One region of the Burkholderia pseudomultivorans genome, then DNA from elsewhere that is predicted to be linked to it. Evidence: predicted binding sites of a transcription regulator. Region 1 holds the regulator's gene; each other region holds the start of a gene.

Region 1 (5,930 bases):
GAGGCGGCCTTCGGCCAGCAGGATGATGCGCTTGCCGTCCGGGAAGATGATGTGGTCGACCTGCGGCTTGATGTTTTCCCACTGGTACTGGCGCGTCGACGCGACGTCGATTTCCGAGTCGAAGTGGCCGATGTTGCAGACGATCGCGTTATGGCGCATCGCCTTCATGTGATCGTGGTTGATCACGTGGTAGTTGCCGGTCGCCGTCACGAAGATGTCGGCCTTGTCGGCCGCGTATTCCATCGTCACGACGCGGTAGCCTTCCATCGCCGCCTGCAGCGCGCAGATCGGATCGATTTCGGTGACCCACACGGTCGCGCCGAGGCCGCGCAGCGACTGCGCGCAGCCCTTGCCCACGTCGCCGTAGCCCGCGACGACCGCGACCTTGCCCGCGATCATCACGTCGGTCGCGCGCTTGATGCCGTCGACCAGCGACTCGCGGCAGCCGTACAGGTTGTCGAACTTCGACTTGGTGACCGAATCGTTCACGTTGAACGCCGGGAACGGCAGGCGGCCGTCCTTTTCCATCTGGTACAGGCGGTGCACGCCGGTGGTGGTTTCCTCGGTCACGCCCTTGATGTGCGCGAGGCGCGTCGAGTACCAGGTCGGGTCGGCGTCGAGGTGCTTGGCGATCGACTTGTACAGCGCGACTTCTTCCTCGTTGGTCGGCTTCGCGATCACCGAGCGATCCTTCTCGGCCTTCGAGCCGAGGATCAGCAGCAGCGTCGCATCGCCGCCGTCGTCGAGGATCATGTTGGCGAATTCGCCGTTCGGCCATTCGAAGATGCGGTGCGAGAACTCCCAGTATTCGTCGAGCGATTCGCCCTTGAACGCGAACACCGGCGTGCCGGCCTCGACGATCGCGGCGGCGGCGTGGTCCTGCGTCGAGAAGATGTTGCACGAGGCCCAGCGCACGTCGGCGCCGAGCGCCTTCAGCGTCTCGATCAGCACGCCCGTCTGGATCGTCATGTGCAGCGAACCGGCGATGCGCGCGCCCTTCAGCGGCTGCTGCGCCTTGTATTCGTCGCGGATCTGCACGAGGCCCGGCATTTCGGTCTCGGCGATGTTCAGTTCCTTGCGGCCCCAGCCGGCAAGCGCCATGTCGGCGACGACGTAATCCTGGGAAGCTTTCGAATCGATAATGGCGTTCATCACGCCCTCCTTTCTAAAAAAGTTCTAGAAATTGGTGACGTGAGCGCCGTTCAGGAGGCGAAGCCGACGGACGATGCCGCGCCGGCGCCTGGTGAAGCCTTCCGAGCCTGGCGGACGCAGAACGGTCCGTCGCAACGCTCCTCGGAAAACGGGAAGGATTGTAGCAAATCGGCGCGACGAATGCGTGCCCCGCGCGGCGTCGACGCGCGCGGGCGCAATCGGAGGGTCAGGTCTCCGCGCCGACCCACGCCTGCTCGCGCAGCCGCGCGCGCAGGCGCGCGACGGCCTGGCTGTGCAGCTGGCACACGCGCGACTCGCTGACTTCGAGCACCGCGCCGATCTCGCGCAGGTTCAGCCCGCGCTCGTAGTAGAGCGACATCAGCAGCTTCTCGCGCTCGGGCAGCCGCTCGATCGCTTCCACCAGCGCGCCGCGCAGATGGTCGTCGAGCAGCGCCGACAGCGGATCGGCATGATCGACGCGATAGCGATCGAGGAACGGTTCGTCGTCGGCCGCGCGGTCGAAATCCTCGTAATAGATCAGCTGGCTGCCGTGCAGGTCCTGCAACATCCCCTGGTACTCGTCGAGCGGCATGTTCAGGTGCTGCGCGATCTCGGCTTCGCTGGCCGCGCGGCCGAGCTGCTGCTCGACCTGGTGCACCGCGTGCTCGACCTCGCGCGAGGTCTTGCGCAGGCTGCGCGGCAGCCAGTCGTTGCTGCGCAGCTCGTCGAGCATCGCGCCACGAATCCGCTGCGTCGCATAGGTCTCGAACTGCGCGCCCTGGTCTTCCTTGTAGCGGCCGGCCGCATCCATCAGGCCGATCATGCCGGCCTGGATCAGGTCGTCGAGATCGACGCTCGCCGGCATCTTCGCGACGAGCTGCAGCCCGAGGCGGCGCACCAGCGGCGCGTATTGCGCGAGCACGTCGGCCTGCGAGATCTTTCCTTGAGCGTTGTACATCATGGCTCTCTCCTTCCGGTGGCGCTCAGACGGCGTGCGCCGTGCCCGCCTGGTACGACGGTTGCGCGCCGGGGCGAACGTCGCGCCCCGCGCCCGACCGCGGACGCATCGGCCAGTACAGCAGGTCGGCGGCGATCTGCCGGTAGTCGCGCGCGGCGGCCGACGACGGGAACGCGTCGACCGCGGTGCGCGTCAGCGCGCGTGCATGCTCGACGAGCGGATCGGCGCTCACGCAGCCCGCGTCGGCGATCGACACCGTCAGGTAGCGGCTGGCGACGCCCGCGAGGTTGTCGAACGCGGTCTTCGCATCGACGGGGCTGCCGACGTGGTTGGTCAGCACGCGGAACTGCGCGATCGCGTGCGCGAAATGCAGCCGCTTCATGCACGCGTAGGCCTCGGTGATCGCCTGCGCGGCCACGCGCGTGACGACCAGCACGTCGTGCGCTTCGCGCGCGAGCGCGGACAGCGTGCCGTCGGCGCCGAGCTGCGCGTCGACCAGCACGATGTCGGCCTGGCCGTCGACGAAGTCGCCCAGCTGCGCATCGCTGTAGCCGGCGCGCGCGAACCGCGCGGCCGCGCACAGACCGAAGCCGGCGGCCACCCGCGTGCGTTCGCCGTCGCGCAGCCACGCGCCCGCGAGCGTCGCGGATGCCGAATGCACGTCGGCGCGCTCGTCGACGACGAGCACGTCCTTGCCGAGCGCGGCCAGCGCGGCGGCCACGTTCACGATGGTCGAGGTGCAGCCGACGCCCGCCGGCCCGCCCGTCACTGCGACGATGCGCGACGTGCGCCCGGCCAGCAGGCGCCGCAGCCCTTCGGCCTGGTCGATGATTCGTTTATCCAAAACGCACCTCGTGCAGGTCGGCGGTGGCACGTGCGGTCAGCGCGGAAAGCAGCGTCGGCATGTCCTCGTCTTGCGGCACGAAGGGCGAGCCGTCGCGCGGCACACAGAACGCGCTTTTCAGCAGGAATTTCGTCGTCGCGACGTACAGGTTCTCCGGCACCTTCTGGCCGGTCGACACGTAGTGCACGGGCAGCTTGTAGCGGATCACCGTGTCGAGCGCGCCGCCGAGATGGGTCGCCTCGTCGAGCTTCGTCAGGATGCAGCCGGCCAGGTCCGGCGCCGCCGCATGCGGGTGCTGGCCCGCGCTGCGGTAGGCCTGCACGACCTCGTTGAGCGTGTCGCCGTGGCTCGTCGCGTTGAGCAGCAGCAGGCGCTGCACCGGCGCGTTCGCGCCGTGCAGCATCGCGATCTGGTCGGACACCGCGCGGTCGCGCTGGCTCATCCCGATCGTGTCGATCAGCACGATGTGCTTGTTGCGCAGCTCGGACAGCGCGAGCGCGAGATCGCCCGCATCCTTCACCGCGTGCACCGGCACGCCGAGGATCTTGCCGAAGATGCGCAGCTGCTCGTGGCCGCCGATCCGGTAGCTGTCGGTCGTCAGCAGCGCGACCTTGCTGGCGCCGAAGCGCATCACGCAGCGCGCCGCGAGCTTCGCGGTGGTCGTGGTCTTGCCGACGCCGGTCGGCCCCATCAGCGCGAACACGCCGCCGCGCTCCATCAGCGCATCCTCGCTGCCGAGCACCGGCAGGTTCGCCGCGAGCACCGACTGCGCCCATTCGACGGCGGCGTCGAAGCTCTGCGCGCCGTCGCCGGCCGGCAGGTTGTCGACCAGCATCCGCACCAGCTGCGCGGAGAAGCCGGCCGCGAACAGATGCCGGGTCAGCGCACCGTGCACCGGGCTGCGGCGCTGGCGGTCGTGCCACATCAGGTGGTCGAACTGCGTTTCCATCATGCCGCGCAGCGCGCCGAGCTCGTTCATCACCGTGTCGTTGACGATCTGCTCGACGCCCGACTTCACCGCGTCGGCGACGGCCGCAGCCGCCTCGGCGGACAGGCGCGGACGCTCGGCCGGCTTCGTGGCGGAAGAAGCGGCCGATTCCGTTGCGCGCGGCGCGGCGGCCGGCATGCGGCGCTCGGCATCGCGCACGACGTCGCGCGCCCAGTCGGCCGGCGGCGCTTCCTGCGGCGCGCGTGCGGCGGCCGGCGGCACGGCCGGCGCGGGCTGCGTGCGGGCGAGCAGCGCGTCGCGCTGCTGCGTCAGGCGCTTCGCGTGCTCGACGAGCCACGGCGCGGGTTCGGCGGATGCGGCGGATGCCGGTGCGGCGTTCGACGGCGCAGCGGCGCCCGATGCGGCAACGCCCGATGCAGCGGCGCCCGACACCTCCTCATCCGCTTCGGCGCCGGCCTCCGTCAGGTCGGCGCTCGCGCCGAACACGGACGAGAACACGTCCGGCAGCCCGCCGTCGCCGGCCGCATACGGATTGGCGCTCATCCGCGCAGGCGCCGCGGCGGGCCGCGCCACGATGCCCGGCACCGCGGCGGCCGGCACGGACTCCGGCGTACGCAGCACGACACGCGGTCGTGCGGCGGCGGCCGGCGGCGCGACCGCGGCCAGTTCGGCGTCGGCGAGTGCGACGATTTCGACGCTGCCGTCATCGAGCGTGCGGTTCGACAGCACGACGGCGTCGGCGCCGAGCGCCTCGCGCACCAGACGAAGCGCGTCGCGGCTCGTCGCGCCGGTGAATTTGCGAATGTTCAAGCGGAACCCCCGATGACGTTAACAACCTTGATCGTGCGTGTGTCCGGCACTTCGGCATACGACAGCACTTTCAATTGCGGCAGGCTGCGGCGCAGGAAGCGCGCGAGCATCGCGCGCAACGCGTGCTGCACGAGCAGCACGGGCGGCAGCCCGAGATTCTGTTGACGCAGCATCGCCTGTTGCGTGCCGGTCAGAAGCGTGTGCGCGAGGCCGGGCTCGAGGCCCGGGTTCGCGCCGGTGGCGAGCGCCTGCGACAGCACGCGCTCGAGATTCGCGTCGAGCCCCATCACCTGCATCTCGCCCGAGCCCGGATACCACTGCTGCGTGATCGCGCGGCCGAGCGCGAGCCGCACGGCGGACGTGATCTCGTAGGCGTCGCCGCGCCCCGCATGCTCGGACACGGCCTCGAGGATCGTGCGCATGTCGCGGATCGGCACGCCTTCCTCGAGCAGGTTCTGCAGCACCTTCTGCAGCGTCGTCAGCGAGATCGTCTTCGGCACGAGATCCTCGACGAGCGACGGCGCGTCCTTGCCGGTGCGCTCGACGAGCGCCTGCACTTCCTGGCGGCCGAGCAGCTCGGCCGCATGCTGGACGACCAGATGATTCAGGTGCGTCGCGACGACCGTGCTCGCGTCGACCACCGTGTAGCCGTACACCTGCGCCTGCTCGCGCATCGCGACGTCGATCCACACGGCGGGCAGCCCGAACGCCGGGTCCTGCGTGACGGCGCCCGGCAGCGCAGCCGTGACCTGGCCGGGATTGATCGCGAGCCACTGGCCCGGGAACACTTCGCCGGTGCCGATCTCGACGCCCTTCAGCGCGATGCGGTACGCGTTGGGCCGCAGTTCGAGGTTGTCGCGGATATGGATCACGGGCGGCAGGAAGCCGATTTCCTGCGCGAACTTCTTGCGGATGCTCTTGATGCGCTTCAGCAGTTCGCCGTCGCTGTTCTTGTCGACCAGCGGAATCAGCCGGTAGCCGACTTCGAGGCCGAGCGGGTCGATCAGCTGCACGTCGTCCCAGGTCGCCTCGTGGCTGTCGGCCGACAGCGCGGCGGGCGGCGCGATCTCGGTCACGTCGCCGGCCGCCTTGCGGGCCGCCGCGCGCTTCGTCTGCGTGCGGGCCAGCCAGATCGCGCCGCCGCCGAGCAGCAGGAACGCGAAGTGCGGCATGCCGGGGATCAGCCCCATCAGCACGATGATCGCGCCGGTGATGGT
Region 2 (5,930 bases), 390 kb from region 1:
GCGTTGGTGCCGTCGTTGGTGCCGCCGGCGTACGGGCCGATCTTGAACTGGTCGCCGTCGGCCGGCGCGCCCGACAGCGACACCGTCACGCCGTTGATCGCGCCCGGCGCGGTGCCCGACATCGTCAGCGTCGCGCCGACCGACGGGTCGTACGGCACCGGCGTCGACGGGTCGGTGATCGTCACCTGCTGCGGCGGCGTGCCGGCGATCGTCACGGTCGTGCCGGCCGGGAAGCCCGACAGCGACTTCGACGCCGCGTCGTAGGTCAGCGTGGTCGACGGCGCCTGGTAGCCGGCGCTCACCGCGCCCTGCGTGATGGTGGCGGTGCCGGCATTCGTCGATACGGCCGACGACACGACCGGCGACGCGGCCGCGATCGCCGAGCCGTTCGAGGTCGCGAGGCCGAAGCCGTCGAGCGCACCGCGCGTGGGCAGCACCGTGAACTGGTCGCCGGCGCTCATCGCGCCCGACGAGAACGAGAAGTCGAGGCCGCCGATCGAAGCCGGCATCGACTTCGAGGTGCCGACCACCGAGCCGCTCGCGCGATCGGTCAGCGTGTACTGGGTGCCGTCGTACGACAGCGTGTAGTCGCCCGTGGTCGGCTGCGACGCGTCGGTGAACGACACGGACAGCGCCGCGTCGCCCTTGTTCTGCTGGTTCGCGTAGACCGTCGGCGCGCCGACCGCGAACAGCTTGCCGCCGACGTTGCCCGACAGGTCGATGCCGAGCGCGTTCTGCGCGTTGACCTGCGCGGCGAAGCTCGTCGCGATCGCGCCGAGCTGCGCCTGCGCGGGGTCGAGCGTCTGGCTGCGGAACGCGAGCAGGCCGCCGAGCGTGCCGCCCGACAGCGACGCGTCGGACAGGTACTGGTTCTGGCCCGGCGGGTTCGCGCCGGCGATCCCCTGCGACACGACGGTCAGCTCGCTCGGATCGGACGGCGACGTGACGGCCGCGAGTTGGTAGCTCTTGTCGGCGACGACGAGCGGCTGGCCGCCCGCGAGGAACACGCTGTAGCCGTCGCTGTTGCGCACCACCTGCACGCCCGCGAGGCCCGACAGGTTCGACACCGCGAGGTCGCGCTGGTCCATCAGCTGGTTCGGCGGCTGGCCCTGGCTGCTCGCCGCGGCGATCTGCTGGTTCAGCTGCGCGATCTGCGCGGTGTACGCGTTGATCTGCGACACGGTGCTCGTCAGCTGCGTATTCACGCTCTGGCGCAGCGCGTCGTACTGCTGGCCGGCCGCCGTGATCTGGTCGGCCAGCGTCTGCGCATTGCTCATCGCGGTCTGCCGCACCGAGGTGTCGGCGGCGTTGTTCGCGACGTTCTGCAGCCCGGTGAAATAGTTCGTGATCGCGGTCGAGATCCCGGCCGTCGGGCTGCCGACGTAGTTGTTCAGCTGCGCGACGAGCGAATACCAGGTCGACAGCGCGCCGCCCTGCGTCTGCGCGGTGTTCAGCTGGTCGCTCAGGTACTGGCTGTACTGCCGCTGCACGGTGACGGTGTTGACGCCTTGCGGCATGTAGCCGCTGCTCGTGTACTGGCCGCTCGCCTCGGCATAGACGGGCCGCTCGACCGAATAGCCCGGCGTCGCGGCGTTGCTGATGTTCTGGCCGGTCGTCGTGAGGCCCCAGAGTGCGGCATTCAGGCCGCTGACGCCGAGGTTCATGAGTGTGTTGGACATGCGCGATCCTGATGAGCCGGCCGCGCTGCGGCCGCCGGGTTGCGTGACTCCCGGTATAACGGCCGCGGATCGGAAAAATTGAGGGAAAAATGCGCATACGACGCACCGACGCGCGTCGATGCGCATCGTGCGTCGAAACTGCGGGCGGCGGGCGCGCGCGACGGCGCGCCCACGGCGGCGTCAGGCCCGCGCGAGCGAGCGGCGCTTCATCTCGAGTTGCGTGATCAGCCGCTGCAGCGTGTTCTCCGCGCTGCCCGGCAGCGACAGGAAGCGAAAGCCGAGCTGGTAGCGCCGCGAGCCGTTGGGCATCTGCGTCGAGCGCTGCGACACGAGCTGCAGATCGAGCGACAGCTTGCCATGGCCGTTCAGCTCGAGCTCGGCACCGGGCAGCTGCGTGCCGACCTCCAGCGTCTCGACGCGCTCGTCGGCCGTGCGCAGCCCGACGCCGCCGAGCGACAGGTTGTGCACCTCGAACACGAAGCTTTCGCCGCTCGGCAGCGTGCCGCGGCACAGATACGGATCGACGACCGGCGCGTCGACGCGGAAATATTCGCGGCGCTGGATGCAGACCAGCACGTCGGGGAAATCGGCGACGAACGCGGGCAGCCCCTCGTAGCGCGTCTCGCGCGGCGTGCCGGTCGAGAATTCGACGCGCACGCCTTCCGGCGCGGCCGAGAACGTGCAGTGCGACGCGGCGAGGATGCCGGCGTTCTGCTCGGCCAGCGCGCCCCAGTCGAACGTGAACGTGCGCGCGCCGACATCGACCTCGAGCAGCCGCGTGACGAGCTGGCCGCCCGGATACTGGACGGTCAGGAAATCGCCGCGGTTCACGAGGTTGCGCAACTGCACGCCGATCTCCAGCGGATTGCGGCGGGCAAAGTCGGGGCCGGAATGGCCTGCATCCAGGCTCGGATCCGTCGACGTTTCGATATTCATGGCTAGCCGGTCTTTCTTGTCGTGGGCGCACGGGCAACCGGTGCGCGGTAAAACCGGGCCAGAAAGCGGGCCCGGTCACAGGTCTCTCACACTTAGCGGCAGTGCTGACCGAAAGTTTAGAACGATTTGCCGATTTTTTTCGCGCAAACGTTGAAACCGCGCGCGGCGGGCGGCCGGGCGCGGTCCGGAGGGTCGGGCGACGGGCAGCCGGCAGCCGGCCGCCGGCGGCCGGCCCGTCAGCCGATCTGCTGCATGATCGAGATCAGCTTCTTCGCGTAGTTCGGGTCGGTCGCATAGCCTGCCTTCTGCAGCCCGTGCGCGAAACCCTCGACGCTGCGGCTCGCGCTCAGCACGCCAGCATAGCGCGGATTGTTCTTCAGCAGGTTCGCGTAATCGGTCATCGCGTGCTCGTACGAATCGTACGCGCGGAACTTCGCGACGACGCGGCGCGGCGTGCCGTTCACGTATTCGGTCGTCAGCGCCGACACCGTGCGGCCGGTCCAGCCCTTGGTCGCCTTGATGCCGAATACGTTGTGGCTGGTCGAGCCGTCGGCCGCGCGGATCTCGCGCTTGCCCCAGCCCGATTCGAGCGCCGCCTGCCCGACGATGAAGCGCGCCGGGATGCCGGTCGCCGCGCTCGCCGCCTGCGCGGGGGCCGCCAGCCGGTCGACGAACGCGTCCGCGTCCGGCGAGCCGCTCGCGCCCTTCAGCGGCGGCGTCAGCGCGCTGCCGGCCGTATAGCCGCGCGCGCCCGCGAGGCCGCCGTTGTTCGACGCGGCATTCGCATAGGCCTTCGCCATCGCGTTCATCGCGGCGAGGCTGCCCTCGTTGCCGGACTCGCCGAAGCCGGCAGCGCCGAGCCCGGCCGCGCCGAGATCGGCCGCCGTGCCGCCGCCCGCGCCCTGCCCCGCATTGCGCATCAGCTGCTTCATCAGCGCGTCGGCGACGCCGATTCCGCGCGACGACATCTGCTGCGCGAGCTGCTGGTCGAGCATCGACGTGTACATCTTCGACGTATGCGAGTCGAACAGCCCGCCGTCGGGCGTCGCGTCGCGCATGCTCTTCAGCATCATCTGCGTGAACATCGCGTCGAACTGGCCCGCGACGAGCTTCGCGCCGCCCTGCGGCGACTGCTTCACCTGCGCGCGCAGCGCGTCGAAGCCCTGTACGTCGAGCGCGAAGCGCTGCGTGAGGTCGCCCGCGCCCGGAAGATTCGCCGAATTCGCCATTTAGATGATCTCCAGGTCCGCGCGCAGCGCACCGGCCGCCTTCATCGCCTGCAGGATCGACATCAGGTCGGCCGGCGTCGCGCCGAGCGTGTTGAGCGCCTTCACGACGTCGGCGAGGTTCGCGCCGGCCGTCACCATCTTCAGCGCGCCGTTGTCCTGCTTCAGCTGGATCTGCGACTGCTGCGCGACCACCGTCTGCCCGTTCGAGAACGGCCCCGGCTGCGACACGACCGGCTGCGTGTTGACGACGACCGACAGGTTGCCGTGCGCGACCGCGCAACTTTGCAGCGTGACCATCTGGTTCATCACGATCGAGCCGGTGCGCGCGTTCAGGATCACCTTCGCGGCCGCCTTGTCCGGGCTCACGTCGAGGTTCTGCAGGCGCGCCATGAACGCGACCTGCTGCGCCGGGTCGGCCGGCGCGGCGAGCTGGATCGTGCGGCCGTCGAGCGCCGTCGCGACGCCCGGGCCGAAGTTCGAATTGACCGCCGACACGATGCGCTGCGCGGTGCCGTAGTCCATGTCGTTCAGCTGCAGCTGCAGCATGCCGTTCATCTGCGCGAGCGCGTTCGGCACCGAGCGCTCGACGATCGCGCCGCCGACGATGCGCCCGGCCGCGAGCTGGTTCACCTGCACGCGGCTGCCGTTCGCGCTGGCGCCCGCGCCGCCGACCGCCATGTTGCCCTGCGCGAGCGCATACACCTGCCCGTCCGCGCCCTTCAGCGGCGTGAGCAGCAGCGTGCCGCCGCGCAGGCTCTTCGCGTTGCCGAGCGACGACACCGTCACGTCGAGCGCCTCGCCCGGCCGTGCGAACGGCGGCAGCGTCGCGGTCACCATCACGGCCGCGACGTTCTTCAGCTGCATGTTGTTGAGCTGCGACGCACCGCCGTTGGCCGAGCCGTTGTTGATCGAGATGCCGAGGTTCGCGAGCATGTTCGCGAGCGTCTGGGTCGTAAACGGCGTCTGCATCGTCTGGTCGCCGGTGCCGTCGAGGCCGACGACGAGGCCATAGCCGATCAGCGGGTTGTCGCGCACGCCCTGGATCTGCGCGAGGTCCTTCAGGCGCTCGGCGCGCGCGGGGCCTGCGCCGAGCCCGCACACGGCGGCGACCAGCAGCAGCGCGGCGGCGGCATGCGCGCGAAACGACAGGCGACGAAGTACGGTCTTGTGCATCGGCGTCACCACGGCGCGATATTGAGGAAGAAGCGCTGCAGCCAGCCCATCGTCTCGGCTTCGTTGATGTAGCCCTTCGCCGAGTATTCGATCCGCGCGTCGGCGACCTGCGTCGAGTACACCGAATTCGAGCCGGAGATCGTGTTCGGATTGACGACGCCCGAGAAGCGCACGAATTCGTTGCCCTGGTTGATCAGCATCTGCTTTTCGCCGCTGACCACCAGGTTGCCGTTCGGCAGCACGTTGGTGACGGTCACCGTGATCGTGCCGTTGAACGTGTTCGCCGCGCTCGCGCCGCCGGTCGCGGCGAACTTGTTGTCGCCCGACGCCGACAGGTTCGCCTTGCTGAACAGCCCGCCGAGGAAGCCGGCCGTCGGCACGTTGAAGTCGGTGTTGCCCTGCCGGTTGGTGTTCGCGCCCGACGACTTGGTCGCGTTGATGTTTTCCGCGATCACGATCGTCAGGATGTCGCCGACGTTGCGCGGCCGCTGATCCTCGAACAGCGGCCGGCCCGCGTAGCCGGGATTGAAGATCGAGCCGGGCGCCTGCATCGACACCGGCATCGGCGGCTGCGCCGTCATCGGCTGCTGGATGATCGGCTCGTGCGGAATCTGCGCGCAGCCGGCGAACGCCGCCACCGCGACCGCGCAGGCGGCGCGGACGGTGACGGACGGGAGGAGGCGAACCTGCTTCATGGCAACGACGGGATGTCCGGTTAACTCTTCATCTGCGTGACGGTCTGCAGCATCTGGTCGGACGTCGTCACGGCCTTGCTGTTGATCTCGTACGCGCGCTGCGTCTGGATCATGTTGACCAGCTCCTGCACCACGTTCACGTTCGACGCCTCGACATAGCCCTGGTTGAGCGTGCCCGCGCCGTTCAGGCCCGGCTGCGACACGTTCGGCGCGCCCGA
Region 3 (5,930 bases), 380 kb from region 1:
GCAGCCGGGGCGCCGCGGTCCGGAATTTTAGTGGCACAAAAATTTTAGCTTGACCTCAATTCCGCGGTCCTCTAGATTGCTGTCGCACCGTGCCGGAATTTTAGTGAGACAAAAATCCGGGGCCGCGTCCGCGATGCGGTTCGCCGGGCGGCGGCCCGGATTCGCGCTGGCCGCGTCGGCCGTGCGCCGACACGCGAACGCGCAGATCGCCCCCGCGCGCGCCGACAAAACAACGACCCCACAGGCATCCGATGATCGATCGACTGCAATACAGTTTCTCCGGCCTTCCCCCGTACGATGCCTGCGTCGCCGACACGCAGGCCGGGCTGTCGCGGCTGCTCGACACGCTGCGGCTCGATGCGGTGATCGTCACGTCGCAGGACGAGTTCGTCACCGAATACCTGCCACGCCGCAACAACCCGCGCTATGCGGTGTCGGGCTTCGACGGCTCGGCCGGCTGCGGGATCTTTCTCGCCGAAGCTGTGGCGCGCGCGCTCGGCGTGCCGCCGTTCGTGCTGTTCGTCGATGGCCGCTATCACCTGCAGGCGGAACGGCAGTGCGATCCGGCGCGCGTGCGTGTCGAGAAGCTCGACCTGAACGTTTCGATCTGGCCGGCGCTGGCCGACTGGCTCGTCGCGCGGGCCGACCGGATCAAGCGCGTCGGCTACGACGGCTGGCGGCTCAGCGTCGCGCAGTGCGACCGGCTGCTCGACGGCACGCGGGCGGCGCACCTGGAATGGACGAGTCTCGCCGGCCGCGAAATCGATCGCGCGGTCGCGCTGCCGGGCTGGGTCGTCGAGCGGCCGATCTTCGAGTTGCCGGAAGCGATGACCGGCACGAGCGTCGCGCACAACATCGCGACGCTGAACCGGCAACTGGCCGCGCAGGGGCACGCGACGGGCACGGCGACCGACGGCGCGACCGCGTTCGTCAGCTGCGCGGCGGACGATCTCGGCCATCTGCTGAACAGCCGCGGCTATCACATCCCGAACGCGTCGTCGCACCTGGGCTACCTGTTCGTGGTCGGCGAGCAGGTCGCGCTGTTCCTGCCGGAAGGCTGCGACCGCTGTCCGGTCGAACTCGCGTCGTATCCGGCGCTGCAGGTGATCCGGCGCGACTTCGACGCGCTCGCGCGCTTTCTCGCGCAGTTCGCGGTCGGGCGCGTCTGCTACGGCTTCGAGTCGGTCAACTGCGCGCTTGTCGATACGGTGCGCCGCGTGTGGCCGCACGCGCCGCACGTCGATTGCAACCCGGTCGAGGCGATGCGCGCGGCCAAGACGCCGGCCGCGCTCGACCGGTTTCGCGAGGCGTTCGCGCGCAGCTCCGCGGCGATCGCCGAGACGATGCGCTGGGCGAAGGCGGGCGAGCCCGGGCGGCGGCATTCCGAATACGATCTGGCGCGCGCGATCAGCGATGCTTACGGCGCGCGCGGCGCGGTGGCGCTGACGTTTCCGTCGGTCGCGGCGAACGGCGCGAACAGCGCGTCCGCGCATTACACGGCGGCCAGCGCCGACGTCGCGCTGAGCGAAGGCGAACTCGTGCTGCTCGACAGCGGCGCGTACTACGAGGCCGGCTTCGCGACGGACTGCACGCGGGTCGTATTGCGTCGCACGCGCGCGGAAACGGTCGCCCGGCCGTGGCAGCGCGAGATCTACACGGTCGCGCTGAAGGCCTGCATCAAGGGGCTCGTCGCGCAGTTCCCGAAGGACGCGACCGGCGCGGACGTCGACGCGGCGGTGCGGCAGGTGTGCCGCGACCACGGCCACGATTACGGACACGGCACCGGACACGGCGTCGGCATCCACGTGCACGATGGCGGCGTGCGGTTCGCGCCGGGCGCGCGGTACGGGCTGGTGCCCAATGCGGTGGTCTCGGTCGAGCCGGGCATCTACCTGCCGGGCAAGGGCGGCGTGCGGATCGAGAACATCGTGATCATCCGCCCGAGCGAGCAGGATCCCGACAAGGTCCGTTTCGAGAACATCGTCACGGTCGGCTACGACTGGGATCTGATCGACCTCGATCTGCTGACCGACGACGAGCGCGACTACCTGCGCGATTACGAGCGGCTGTGCGTCGCGCGCGGCACGCAGGTGACGGCGTGTCCGCTGCTGTAGGTGTGTTCGCCGGCGAAGGCGGGCGGGGGGCCGGCCGCGCGTCTGCGCAGGCCGCATGGGTGAAACAGTCGGGTAAAGGGAAGGAGAAAACGGACGCGCACGGCGGCGCGCCTTGCGGGCGTCAGCGCATCAGCGCCGACACGCGGCCGTCGGGCCCGTAGACGCCGGCCGGCGCGGGCGTCGAGCGCAGCACCGCGAGCGCGCGCTCGTTGTAGTCCATCCGGATCCGGATCAGCATCCCGTTGTTCGCATTGGCGCGGCGCGCCCGTTCGGCGGCCTGCTGCAGCAGCTGCCAGCGGCCGGCGAGACGCGCGTCGCGCTCGGCGGCCTGGTCCATCCCTTTCTTGCCGGCCGAAAAGCCGAGCGCCGACAACTGCGCATCGCGCGTGCGTTCGAGCTGCGCGAGCCGGTCGAGCAGCGCGCTTTTCTTCTCGACGATGCCGGGCAGCATCGCGAGCGGTTCGGCCGTCGTCAGCGCCTTTTCCTCATACGCAAGCAGCGACGCGAACGCTTCGACCGTCGCGTGTTCGTCGTTGACCGTGGCCAGCAGCTCTTCTCTCATTGCGTGATGCTCGTCGCGCCGGCGCGCGTCCGAGGCACGCGCACCGGCAAACCGGGGGACCGGCGCGAGCCGGCTCAGTTGCCCTGCGGGCGCTGCTGCTGCAGCAGCTCGCGGGCGGTATTCAGCACGCCGTCGGCGATCCGGTTCGGATCGATCGTCAGCGTGCCGTTGTTCAGTGCGTCCTTGATCGACTGGACGAGCGCCGTGTCGATGTCCGCGTCGCCGGATGCCGACTGCGCGCGCAGCTGGCCGGACAGACCGGACAGGTTCACGGTCGCGTCGCCGCCGGTCGATCCTGCGTCGGCCGTCTGCGCAGCCGTCGACGAGGCCGCGCCGGCTTGCGGGCGGGCCGCGCCGTTGCCGCTGCTGGCCGGTGCGACGGGGCTCGGGTTCGGAGTGGAATCGATTTTCACGATGAGGTTCCTGTACGGTTTGACCCAGATAACGGCAGGTCCGGGCCGAACTTTAGCACCGTGTCTTCAAAATTCTCCGAATAAACAATCTTTTACACTCTTACAGCGGGATCTCCACCGTCCCCGCGTCCTTGACGATCGCGGTCACGATCTGGCCCGCCGCCATCCTGACCCGCACCGACTGGCCGGGCGCCGCGTTCGCGAGCGCGCTGCCCTCGGCCGAGATCGTGAAACCGGGGCCGGCCGCGACGACGCGCACCGTCTGTCCGGCCGACACCGACGCCGCGCTCTTCAGCATGTCCTGGCGCAGCGGCAGCCCGGCCGCGATGCGCGCGAGCGCGGTCGCGCCGACCGCCTGCGCGGGATCGGTGATCACGGCCAGCGGCAGCACCGTCAGGTCGCCGTCGCGCGCGACGAGGTCGGCCGCGCTCAGCGGCTCGCCGGGCGCAATCTGCCGCGCGGCGACATAGTAGGTGGCCTGCACCGCGACTTTTGCCTGCAGATAGACGGTCCACGGCCGCTCGCCCGCGCAGCGCACGCCGACCGTCGTGCGGCCCCACAGGCGCGCACCGGTCGGCAGGAACGGCTCGAGCGTCGTGCAGGCGGCGAGCCCGCGCGGAAACGCGGGCGCGACCGTCGCGGTGGTCTTGCCGGGCAGGCCGGCGATCTGCTGCTGCAGGAACGCGAGCGCCACGCGGCGAATCGAGTCGGGATCCTGCCGGGCGGGGGCGGTGTCGGGTTGCGCGGCGGCGGACGTCGGCGCGGCAGCGGCTGACACGGCAGCGGCGGCGGCCGCCGGGCGCGGGGCCGGCGCGGCGGCGCGCGGCGGCACCGGGCGTGCCGCGATCGCCGGCGGCTGCGGCGTCCGCGCGGCGTTCGACGCGGCATCGGCCGCGCCGGCGACGACCGTGACGATGCCGCCCGGGTCGGCGGCGCGCGCCGCGCCATAGCCGGTGCCGGCGGTGTTCGTGCGTGCGCCTGCGTAGGCATTCGCTGCCGGGCGTGCGGCGGGAACGGGCGCACCGGGCGCTGCGCCGCCCGGATCGGCGGCCGGCAGCCCGCTTCGCATCGCGGCGGGATAAGTCGCGGGCGGATTCGACGTGCTTTCCGGCGGAACCGACGCCGCGTTCATCGGCGGCATCGCGGCGCCCGCCGGCGCGGCATTCATCGCGGCCGCCGCACTCGCCCGGCCCGCATTGCCGCCCGCCAGGCCGCCGCTTGCCGCGGCCGCAGTCGCGAGCGCGTGCTCGGCCGTCTCGCCGCGTCCGGGGATCACGATCATCCCGTCGTCCGCGCGCGCCGCCGGCGCCGCGATCCACAGCGCCGCCGCGAGCGCCAACGCACGCCGGACGTGCGTCCGCCGTCCGTTTCTGTCGCCCCGTGCGCAGCCTGTCATCGCCGTGTCCTCGATCCGTTGATCCCGAATTGCATTCTAGGGAGCGGGGCGGTCGCGCAAACGATGAATAGAGGGGGGCTTTGCCGCGTTATTCGCCCGATTGCCGGTTGCGCGCGACGCCTACCATCGCTGTCATGGAAAAAAGCCTCCCGGGCCGCCGTGCGGCGCGGGGGGCGTGCAGCGCTTCATCCGGAGGGACGCACACATGCTGGACAAACTCGATGCCGAATTCGCGTTCGGCCGACAGGCGCTCGACGTGCGCGCGTATCGGCAGGAACTGCTGTCGTCGAACATCGCGAACGCCGACACGCCCGGCTATCAGGCCCGCGACGTCGATTTCGCGTCGGCGCTCGCGCGTTCGCTGAAGCAGGTGAACGGCGGCCTCGCGCCGAGCAACGCCGCGCAGCTGCCGATGACGCAGCCGGCCGGCGTGACGAGCGGCATGACGATGGCGTCGACCGCGGCGGGCCACATGACCGGCACCGCGAAGCTGATCCCGACCGGCGGCCCGGCCGACGACTACGGCCGCGCGCAGTACCGGATGCCGCTGCAGCCGTCGCTCGACGGCAACACGGTCGATCTCGACGTCGAGCGCGTGCAGTTCGCCAACAACGCGCTGCACTACGAGACCGGGATGACCGTGATGACCCAGCAGATCAAGGCGATGATCGCCGCGATCACGACGAACTCGTAAGCGCGCGCCGCTTCCGAACCCGAGCACAAGGAGCCTCCATGCCCTCGTTGATGAACATCTTCGGCGTCGCCGGCTCGGCGCTGTCCGCGCAGTCGCAGCGCCTGAACGTCACCGCGTCGAACCTCGCGAACGCCGACAGCGCGACCGGCCCCGACGGCAAGCCGTACAAGGCCAAGCAGGTCGTGTTCGCGACCGATCCGATCGGCGGCGCGCGCACCGCGTCCGGCCAGGGCGTCGGCGGCGTGCGCGTGACGAAGGTGGTCGACGATCCGTCGCCGATGAAGTCGACCTACGACCCGGCGAACCCGGCCGCCGACGCGAACGGCTACGTGCAGATGCCGAACGTCGATCCGGTGCAGGAAATGGTGAACATGATCTCGGCGTCGCGCTCTTACCAGGCCAACGTCGAGACGCTGAACACCGCGAAGCAATTGATGCTGAAGACGCTGACGATCGGCTCGTGAGCCGCGCGCACGCGGACCGCCAGCCAGCGCCGACAGACCCGGCAGTTACGACAGATCCGATACAGGGCCAGACAGCATGACCTCCTCCAGCACGACGATCGGCAGCAGCGGCACGAACGTGTCGACCCTGCCGACCGACACGATGAACACCAACAACGTGTCGACGACCGGCACGTCGGCGAGCGACCTGCAGGCGACGTTCCTGAAGCTGCTCGTCACGCAACTGCAGAACCAGGATCCGACCAGCCCGGTCGACAGCTCGCAGATGACCTCGCAGCTCGCGCAGA

What was found. Region 1 encodes FliA, which starts transcription of late flagellar genes. Its sites were predicted from a motif close to CTAAAGTTTNNNNNNNNNNNGCCGNTA; they were not measured.
Region 2: a site for FliA is predicted at 1,736-1,762, ahead of flgK (flagellar hook-associated protein FlgK). Genes of this name have one in related genera too.
Region 3: a site for FliA is predicted at 3,119-3,145, ahead of flgM (flagellar biosynthesis anti-sigma factor FlgM). Genes of this name have one in related genera too.

The regions. Positions count from the first base shown of each region.
Region 1 is NZ_CP013378.1:212,959-218,888, reverse strand. It holds gene ahcY (adenosylhomocysteinase) at 1-1,152, opposite strand, end outside; S-adenosyl-L-homocysteine riboswitch at 1,187-1,301, opposite strand; gene WS57_RS13930 (RNA polymerase sigma factor FliA) at 1,379-2,113, opposite strand; gene WS57_RS13925 (MinD/ParA family ATP-binding protein) at 2,136-2,954, opposite strand; gene flhF (flagellar biosynthesis protein FlhF) at 2,947-4,713, opposite strand; gene flhA (flagellar biosynthesis protein FlhA) at 4,710-5,930, opposite strand, start outside.
Region 2 is NZ_CP013378.1:4,676,586-4,682,515, forward strand. It holds gene flgK (flagellar hook-associated protein FlgK) at 1-1,679, opposite strand, end outside; gene WS57_RS33935 (flagellar brake protein) at 1,860-2,615, opposite strand; gene flgJ (flagellar assembly peptidoglycan hydrolase FlgJ) at 2,852-3,844, opposite strand; gene WS57_RS33945 (flagellar basal body P-ring protein FlgI) at 3,845-5,017, opposite strand; gene flgH (flagellar basal body L-ring protein FlgH) at 5,023-5,712, opposite strand; gene flgG (flagellar basal-body rod protein FlgG) at 5,733-5,930, opposite strand, start outside.
Region 3 is NZ_CP013378.1:4,685,736-4,691,665, reverse strand. It holds gene WS57_RS34000 (M24 family metallopeptidase) at 252-2,114, shown strand; gene WS57_RS33995 (flagella synthesis protein FlgN) at 2,236-2,676, opposite strand; gene flgM (flagellar biosynthesis anti-sigma factor FlgM) at 2,751-3,089, opposite strand; gene flgA (flagellar basal body P-ring formation chaperone FlgA) at 3,190-4,485, opposite strand; gene flgB (flagellar basal body rod protein FlgB) at 4,691-5,179, shown strand; gene flgC (flagellar basal body rod protein FlgC) at 5,218-5,643, shown strand; gene flgD (flagellar hook assembly protein FlgD) at 5,720-5,930, shown strand, end outside.